DNA from 3 places in the Pectobacterium nicotianae genome. Region 2 is predicted to be linked to each of the others. Evidence: predicted binding sites of a transcription regulator. Region 2 holds the regulator's gene; each other region holds the start of a gene.
What was found. The regulator sigma-54, encoded in region 2, starts transcription at its own class of promoters, with help from an activator protein. The targets are predictions, from matches to a motif close to GTTGGCACANNTTTCGCTNT.

Region 1 (2,276 bases), 320 kb from region 2:
GATCTGGGAAGCGCGCTTCGATACGACGTGCTTTCGGGCTCGCAACCACTGGGATACGGATTGAAGCAGAACGGTTACGGGCAGAGTAAGCCAGCATAACTGGGGCTTCGTAGCCTGGGACCAGACGCTTGTAGGAGTTGGTGGTCGGGTTCGCCAGGGCGTTGATAGCTTTAGCGTGTTTGATAACACCGCCGATGTAGAACAGCGCCATTTCAGACAGGCCGCCGTATTTGTCGCCAGCGAACAGGTTAGTACCGTCTTTAGACAGAGACATATGGCAGTGCATACCAGAACCGTTATCACCGAACATTGGTTTTGGCATGAAGGTCGCGGTTTTACCGTAGGCGTGAGCCACGTTGTGCACGACATATTTGTAGATCTGAATTTCGTCAGCTTTTTTGGTCATGGTGTTGAAGCGGGTAGCCACTTCGTTCTGACCAGCGGTAGCCACTTCGTGGTGGTGGGCTTCAACAACCAGACCCATTTGCTCCATGGTCAGACACATAGCAGAACGGATGTCCTGTGATGAATCGACTGGTGGAACTGGGAAGTAGCCGCCTTTCAGACCTGGACGGTGACCTTTGTTACCGCCTTCGTAGGCTTTACCGGAGTTCCAGTAAGCTTCGACATCGTCGATAGCAACGTGGGAACCGGAAGTGCTGCTGCCGAAACGGATGTCATCGAACAGGAAGAATTCTGGCTCAGGCCCGAACAGGACGGTATCGGCAATGCCGGAAGAACGCAGGAAATCTTCCGCACGTTTCGCGATAGAACGCGGGTCGCGGTCATAACCTTGCATCGTGCCTGGTTCGAGGATGTCACAACGAATGATCAGTGTAGAATCTTCGAAGAACGGGTCGATCATTGCGGTGCTGGCATCGGGCATCAGAACCATGTCTGACTCGTTAATACCTTTCCAGCCGCCAATCGAGGAACCATCAAACATTTTACCTTCTTCGAAGAAGTCGGCATTGACTTGATGAGCCGGAATGGTGACGTGCTGCTCTTTACCTTTAGTATCAGTGAAGCGTAAATCAACAAACTTCACTTCGTGCTCATTCAGCATCGTCAAAACATGTTCTGCGGACATACTTGGTTCTCCCGATTGGTCATTTATCGTCGTGGAACGAATATCGTTGTGGATTGATGTTGTTGCCGTGAGTAGACTAAAGCTAAAAGTGTGCCAACTTTTTAAATGTGTGCAATGTGTTGCTCCTTGGGGCTTTCTCACGGAAATCCACTGCACCATTATAGTCTAAAGCACCAAAATGGTGCTCCATATGTGAATTATTGCACTTTTTTGGTGCATTCATGTTCGCTTGTAGCGCTTTTGCACCGTGAAAGGGATCACAAAGCAGGCAGCTCTAGGTTGTTTATCATAGATGCTTGTGATCTTGTTTAGTCCCTCGATTAATACGTGTACAATAGCGCGCTATTTCTAAATGCCTGAGGCAAAGCTGTGATCGAAAATTTGCGTAACATCGCCATTATTGCGCACGTTGACCATGGGAAAACCACCCTGGTTGACAAGCTGTTGCAACAATCCGGAACGTTCGGTGAACGTGTCGAAGCAACCGAGCGTGTAATGGACTCCAACGATTTGGAGAAAGAGCGTGGAATTACCATCCTCGCAAAAAATACCGCCATTAATTGGAAAGACTACCGTATTAACATCGTAGATACCCCGGGACACGCCGACTTCGGCGGCGAGGTTGAGCGTGTAATGTCGATGGTTGACTCGGTACTGCTGGTTGTTGATGCGATGGATGGCCCGATGCCGCAAACGCGTTTCGTGACCAAAAAAGCATTTGCCAACGGTCTGAAACCGATTGTGGTTATCAACAAAGTTGACCGTCCTGGCGCGCGTCCTGACTGGGTTGTCGATCAGGTATTCGACCTGTTCGTGAACCTGGATGCGACTGACGAGCAACTGGATTTCCCGATCATTTATGCTTCTGCGCTGAATGGTATCGCGGGTCTCGACCATACCGACATGGCGGAAGATATGACTCCGCTGTATCAGGCGATTGTCGATCACGTTTCTCCACCTCAGGTTGAGATGGATGCGCCGTTCCAGATGCAGATCTCTCAGCTGGACTACAACAACTATGTTGGCGTTATCGGTATCGGCCGTATCAAGCGCGGTAAAGTTAAGCCTAACCAACAAGTTACTATTGTTGATAGCGAAGGCAAAACCCGTAACGGTAAAGTCGGTAAAGTTCTGACTCACCTGGGTCTGGAGCGTATCGACGCGACTGAAGCGGAAGCAGGCGATA
Region 2 (2,276 bases):
CAATCGCTGTCCGGTGGAGAAAGACGCCGCGTAGAAATTGCGCGTGCGCTGGCAGCGAATCCGAAGTTCATCCTGTTGGATGAACCGTTTGCGGGCGTAGACCCGATCTCCGTACTGGATATTAAAAAAATCATTGAGCATCTGCGTGACAGCGGGCTTGGCGTGTTGATTACCGATCATAACGTCCGCGAAACGCTTGATGTCTGTGAACGAGCCTACATCGTGAGTCAGGGCAACCTGATCGCCCACGGTTCACCGACCGATATTCTGGCCGATGAACAGGTGAAACGCGTCTATCTGGGCGAAGGCTTCCGACTCTGATAGGGTAATATTTTATCTTTGCAGTACTTATGGGACGTTAGCGCGATTTATGAAGCAAGGTTTGCAACTCAGGCTTAGCCAGCAACTGGCCATGACTCCACAGCTCCAACAGGCGATCCGCCTGTTGCAACTGTCCACGCTTGAATTGCAACAGGAAATTCAACTGGCGCTGGAAAGCAATCCGTTGCTCGAACAAACGGATCAGCACGACGAAATCGAGTCATTTGAAAAGGCAGACAGCGATTCGCTGGATACCGGCGAAGCCCTTGAACAAAGAGACATGCCGGAAGAATTGCCGCTCGATGCTACCTGGGATGAAATCTACTCCGCAGGCACGCCGTCGGGCACTGGCACCGACTATCGCGATGAAGAACTGCCGATTTATCAAGGCGAAACCACGCAAACGCTTCAGGATTACCTGATGTGGCAGGTTGAGCTAACGCCGTTTTCCGACACCGACGCGGCTATCGCGACCTCTATCGTCGATGCAGTCGACAACACCGGTTACCTGACCGTACCGTTGCAGGACATTCTTGACAGCATCGGTGACGACGACGTGACGCTGGAAGAGGTTGAAGCCGTGCTAAAACGCGTGCAGCGCTTCGATCCCGTTGGCGTCGCCGCTCGCGATCTGCGTGATTGTCTGCTGGTGCAGCTTTCCCAATTCGCCGACGACACGCCACGTCTGACCGAAGCGCGCCTGATCGTCAGCGATCATCTCGATCTGTTAGCCAACCATGATTTCCGCAGCCTGATCCGCGTTACTCGTCTGAAAGAAGAGGTGCTGAAAGAAGCGCTGGCGCTGATCCAATCGCTCGATCCCCGTCCGGGACAATCGATCAACACCGGTGAATCCGAATACGTGATTCCTGACGTGCTGGTACGTAAAGTTCAGGGGATCTGGGCCGTCGAACTGAACACCGACAGCGTCCCCCGGTTGCAGATTAACCAGCAGTATGCCGCGCTGGGTAACAGCGCGCGCAACGACAGCGACGGGCAGTTTATCCGCAGCAATCTGCAAGAAGCGCGCTGGCTCATCAAAAGCCTGGAAAGTCGCAATGACACGCTGCTGAAGGTCACCCGCTGCATCGTCGAACAGCAGCAGGATTTCTTCGAGCAGGGCGAAGAATTCATGAAGCCCATGGTACTGGCAGACATCGCTCAAGCGGTGGATATGCATGAATCCACCATCTCACGCGTGACGACACAGAAGTTCCTGCACAGCCCGCGCGGCATTTTTGAGCTAAAATATTTCTTCTCCAGCCACGTTAATACCGATAGCGGCGGAGAAGCCTCATCAACGGCAATCCGCGCGTTGGTGAAGAAGCTTATTGCAGCGGAAAACCCCGTGAAGCCACTGAGCGATAGCAAGCTTACGGCACTGCTCTCCGATCAGGGCATCATCGTGGCGCGTCGAACCGTTGCAAAATACCGAGAGTCTTTATCTATCCCACCGTCGAATCAGCGTAAACAACTGGTTTGATCTCAACAGAGAAGGAAGACACTATGCAGCTCAACATTACCGGACACCACATCGATATCACTGAACCACTGCGTGATTTTGTGAATGGCAAGTTTGCCAAATTAGAGCAGTATTTTGACCGGATTAATCAGGTCAATGTGGTATTGAGAGTGGAAAAAGTTCAGCAAATTGCCGAGGCCACGCTCCACGTGAATGGCGGCGAGCTGCATGCAACCTCAGAGGCGGCAGATATGTACGCCGCGATAGATTTATTGATTGATAAGCTGGCGAGACAGCTCAATAAGCATAAAGATAAACTCAAGCAGCACTAATTTTCTTCTTTGCCATTTGGCAAAGGACAAACTCGGCCCATCCATCGGGTGGGTCGGGATCACCAGAAGTGAAAGCGTCGTTAAGTGAAAATAAAATGAACCACGATCCCGTATTGCAGCTCAGCACCGTATTACGTCCTGAGTGCACCCGAAGCACCGTC
Region 3 (2,276 bases), 930 kb from region 2:
GCGACAGGGCGTGTCGATATTGACGATGTCTCTTTCTCGTATGGCACAGAAAAACGCGTGCTACAGAATATTTCTCTGACGATACCAGAGCGCGGATTCGTCGCGCTGGTCGGGCATACCGGCAGTGGGAAAAGTACGCTAGCCAGTTTGCTTATGGGGTATTACGCGCCAGATGAGGGTGAGATTCGACTCGATGGCCGCCCGCTGTCGACGCTCTCTCATGCGGTCTTGCGCCAAAATGTGGCAATGGTGCAACAGGATCCGGTTGTGCTGGCGGAATCCATGTTTGTGAATGTGACGCTGGGGCGTGATATCAGCGAAGAGGCCGTCTGGCGCGTGCTGGAAGTAGTGCAGCTTGCTGAACTGGTTCGGGCTTTTCCTGAAGGGTTGCATACGCGCATTGGCGAGCAGGGGAATAACCTGTCTACCGGACAAAAGCAGCTGTTGGCGATTGCGCGGGTACTGGTGCAAACGCCTAAAATCCTGATTCTTGATGAAGCGACGGCGAATATTGACTCAGGTACGGAGCAGGCGGTGCAAAAGGCGCTGCGCATTATCAGGGAACAGACAACCTTGATTATCATCGCCCATCGGCTTTCCACTATCGTTGAGGCCGACACGATTATGGTGCTCCATCATGGGCAAACCGTTGAGCGGGGAACGCATGAGCAACTGCTGCAACAGCAGGGGCGCTATTATCAAATGTATCAATTGCAGCTCGCCGGAGAGGATCTTGCAGCCACCAGCACTGAGCCTTGTCCTGCGCACTGAGGCTTACCTGGGAGAGTATCTCGGTCTGCACCGCCTTGTGTGGTGCAGACTGACAGTCTATTCATGGCTTCGCACCATCAATAAGCATCGTGATTCTGGTTTTCCCCCGCACTGCACTGAAAATACTCTTCGTGCACTAAATTAGTGCAATTCTTGCCCGATTCTTCCTGCATTTTGTTCCCACCGGGTTTTCTTTTTGCCCTTTCTTATCGTTAATAGCGTTCTCTTTCCTGATTTGTGCCAGATAAATCATTTATGGCACACCCTTTGCTTTAGTCATGACGTAGACCGACTTCATAGAGCATGTAATCGAACAAGTGACGGGCGAAAGCCTGAACGTAATGGCTAGGGGGAAGATAAATGAAACTGGTTACTGTGGTGATAAAACCATTCAAGCTGGAAGATGTACGTGAAGCGTTATCTTCTGTCGGCATCCAGGGACTCACCGTCACTGAGGTGAAGGGATTTGGTCGTCAGAAAGGACACGCGGAGCTATACCGCGGCGCAGAATACAGCGTTAACTTTTTACCCAAGGTAAAAATTGATATCGCGATTGCAGACGACCAACTGGATGAAGTGATCGATGTTATCAGCAAAGCCGCGTACACCGGAAAAATTGGTGACGGCAAAATTTTTGTCGCCGAGTTGCAAAGGGTTATCCGTATTCGTACGGGTGAAACTGACGAAGCCGCACTTTAATAACACCTAGCGTAGATACGTAAATAGGGATGGATGAAAATGAAAAAACTACTCTCTTCATTAGGTTTTGGTGTGGCGGCATTACTCCCGTCCTGGGCAATGGCTGCGACACCGACGATTGATAAAGCGGACAACGCTTTTATTATGATTTGTACCGCACTGGTACTCTTTATGACTATACCGGGCATCGCATTGTTTTACGGCGGCCTGATTCGTTCTAAGAACGTTCTGTCCATGATGACGCAAGTGAGCGTAACGTTCGCGATGGTTTGTATCCTGTGGGTCGTTTACGGATATAGCCTGGCCTTCAGCGAAGGTAACGCCTTCTTCGGTGGTTTCAGCACCTTTATGCTGAAAGGCATCGGGATTGAATCCATCAGTGGCACCTTCTATCAGTTTGTACACGTGGCTTATCAGGCTTCCTTTGCCTGTATCACCGTTGCGCTGATTGTCGGGGCGATTGCTGAGCGTATTCGTTTCTCTGCTGTACTGATCTTTGTTGCGCTGTGGCTGACGTTCTCCTACCTGCCGATGACGCACATGGTATGGGGTGGTGGCTATCTGGCTGCTGATGGCGCGCTGGACTTCGCTGGCGGTACGGTGGTTCACATCAATGCCGCAGTTGCTGGGTTGGTTGGTGCTTACCTGCTGGGCAAACGTGCTGGTTTTGGCAAAGAGGCCTTCAAACCGCATAACCTGCCGATGGTGTTTATCGGTACGGCGATCCTGTACATCGGCTGGTTTGGTTTCAATGCGGGTTCTGCGGGTGCTGCGAACGGTATCGCCGCTCTGGCTTTCCTGAACAC

Region 1: the regulator sigma-54 is predicted to act here: its motif matches at 1,169-1,188, upstream of glnA (glutamate--ammonia ligase).
Region 3: the regulator sigma-54 is predicted to act here: its motif matches at 1,026-1,045, upstream of glnK (P-II family nitrogen regulator).

Annotation. Positions count from the first base shown of each region.
Region 1 is NZ_CP096821.1:4,842,263-4,844,538, reverse strand. It holds gene glnA (glutamate--ammonia ligase) at 1-1,090, opposite strand, end outside; gene typA (ribosome-dependent GTPase TypA) at 1,460-2,276, shown strand, end outside.
Region 2 is NZ_CP096821.1:4,525,595-4,527,870, forward strand. It holds gene lptB (LPS export ABC transporter ATP-binding protein) at 1-321, shown strand, start outside; gene rpoN (RNA polymerase factor sigma-54) at 371-1,804, shown strand; gene hpf (ribosome hibernation promoting factor) at 1,828-2,115, shown strand; gene ptsN (PTS IIA-like nitrogen regulatory protein PtsN) at 2,211-2,276, shown strand, end outside.
Region 3 is NZ_CP096821.1:3,599,410-3,601,685, reverse strand. It holds gene MYB54_RS16135 (SmdB family multidrug efflux ABC transporter permease/ATP-binding protein) at 1-771, shown strand, start outside; gene glnK (P-II family nitrogen regulator) at 1,132-1,470, shown strand; gene amtB (ammonium transporter AmtB) at 1,510-2,276, shown strand, end outside.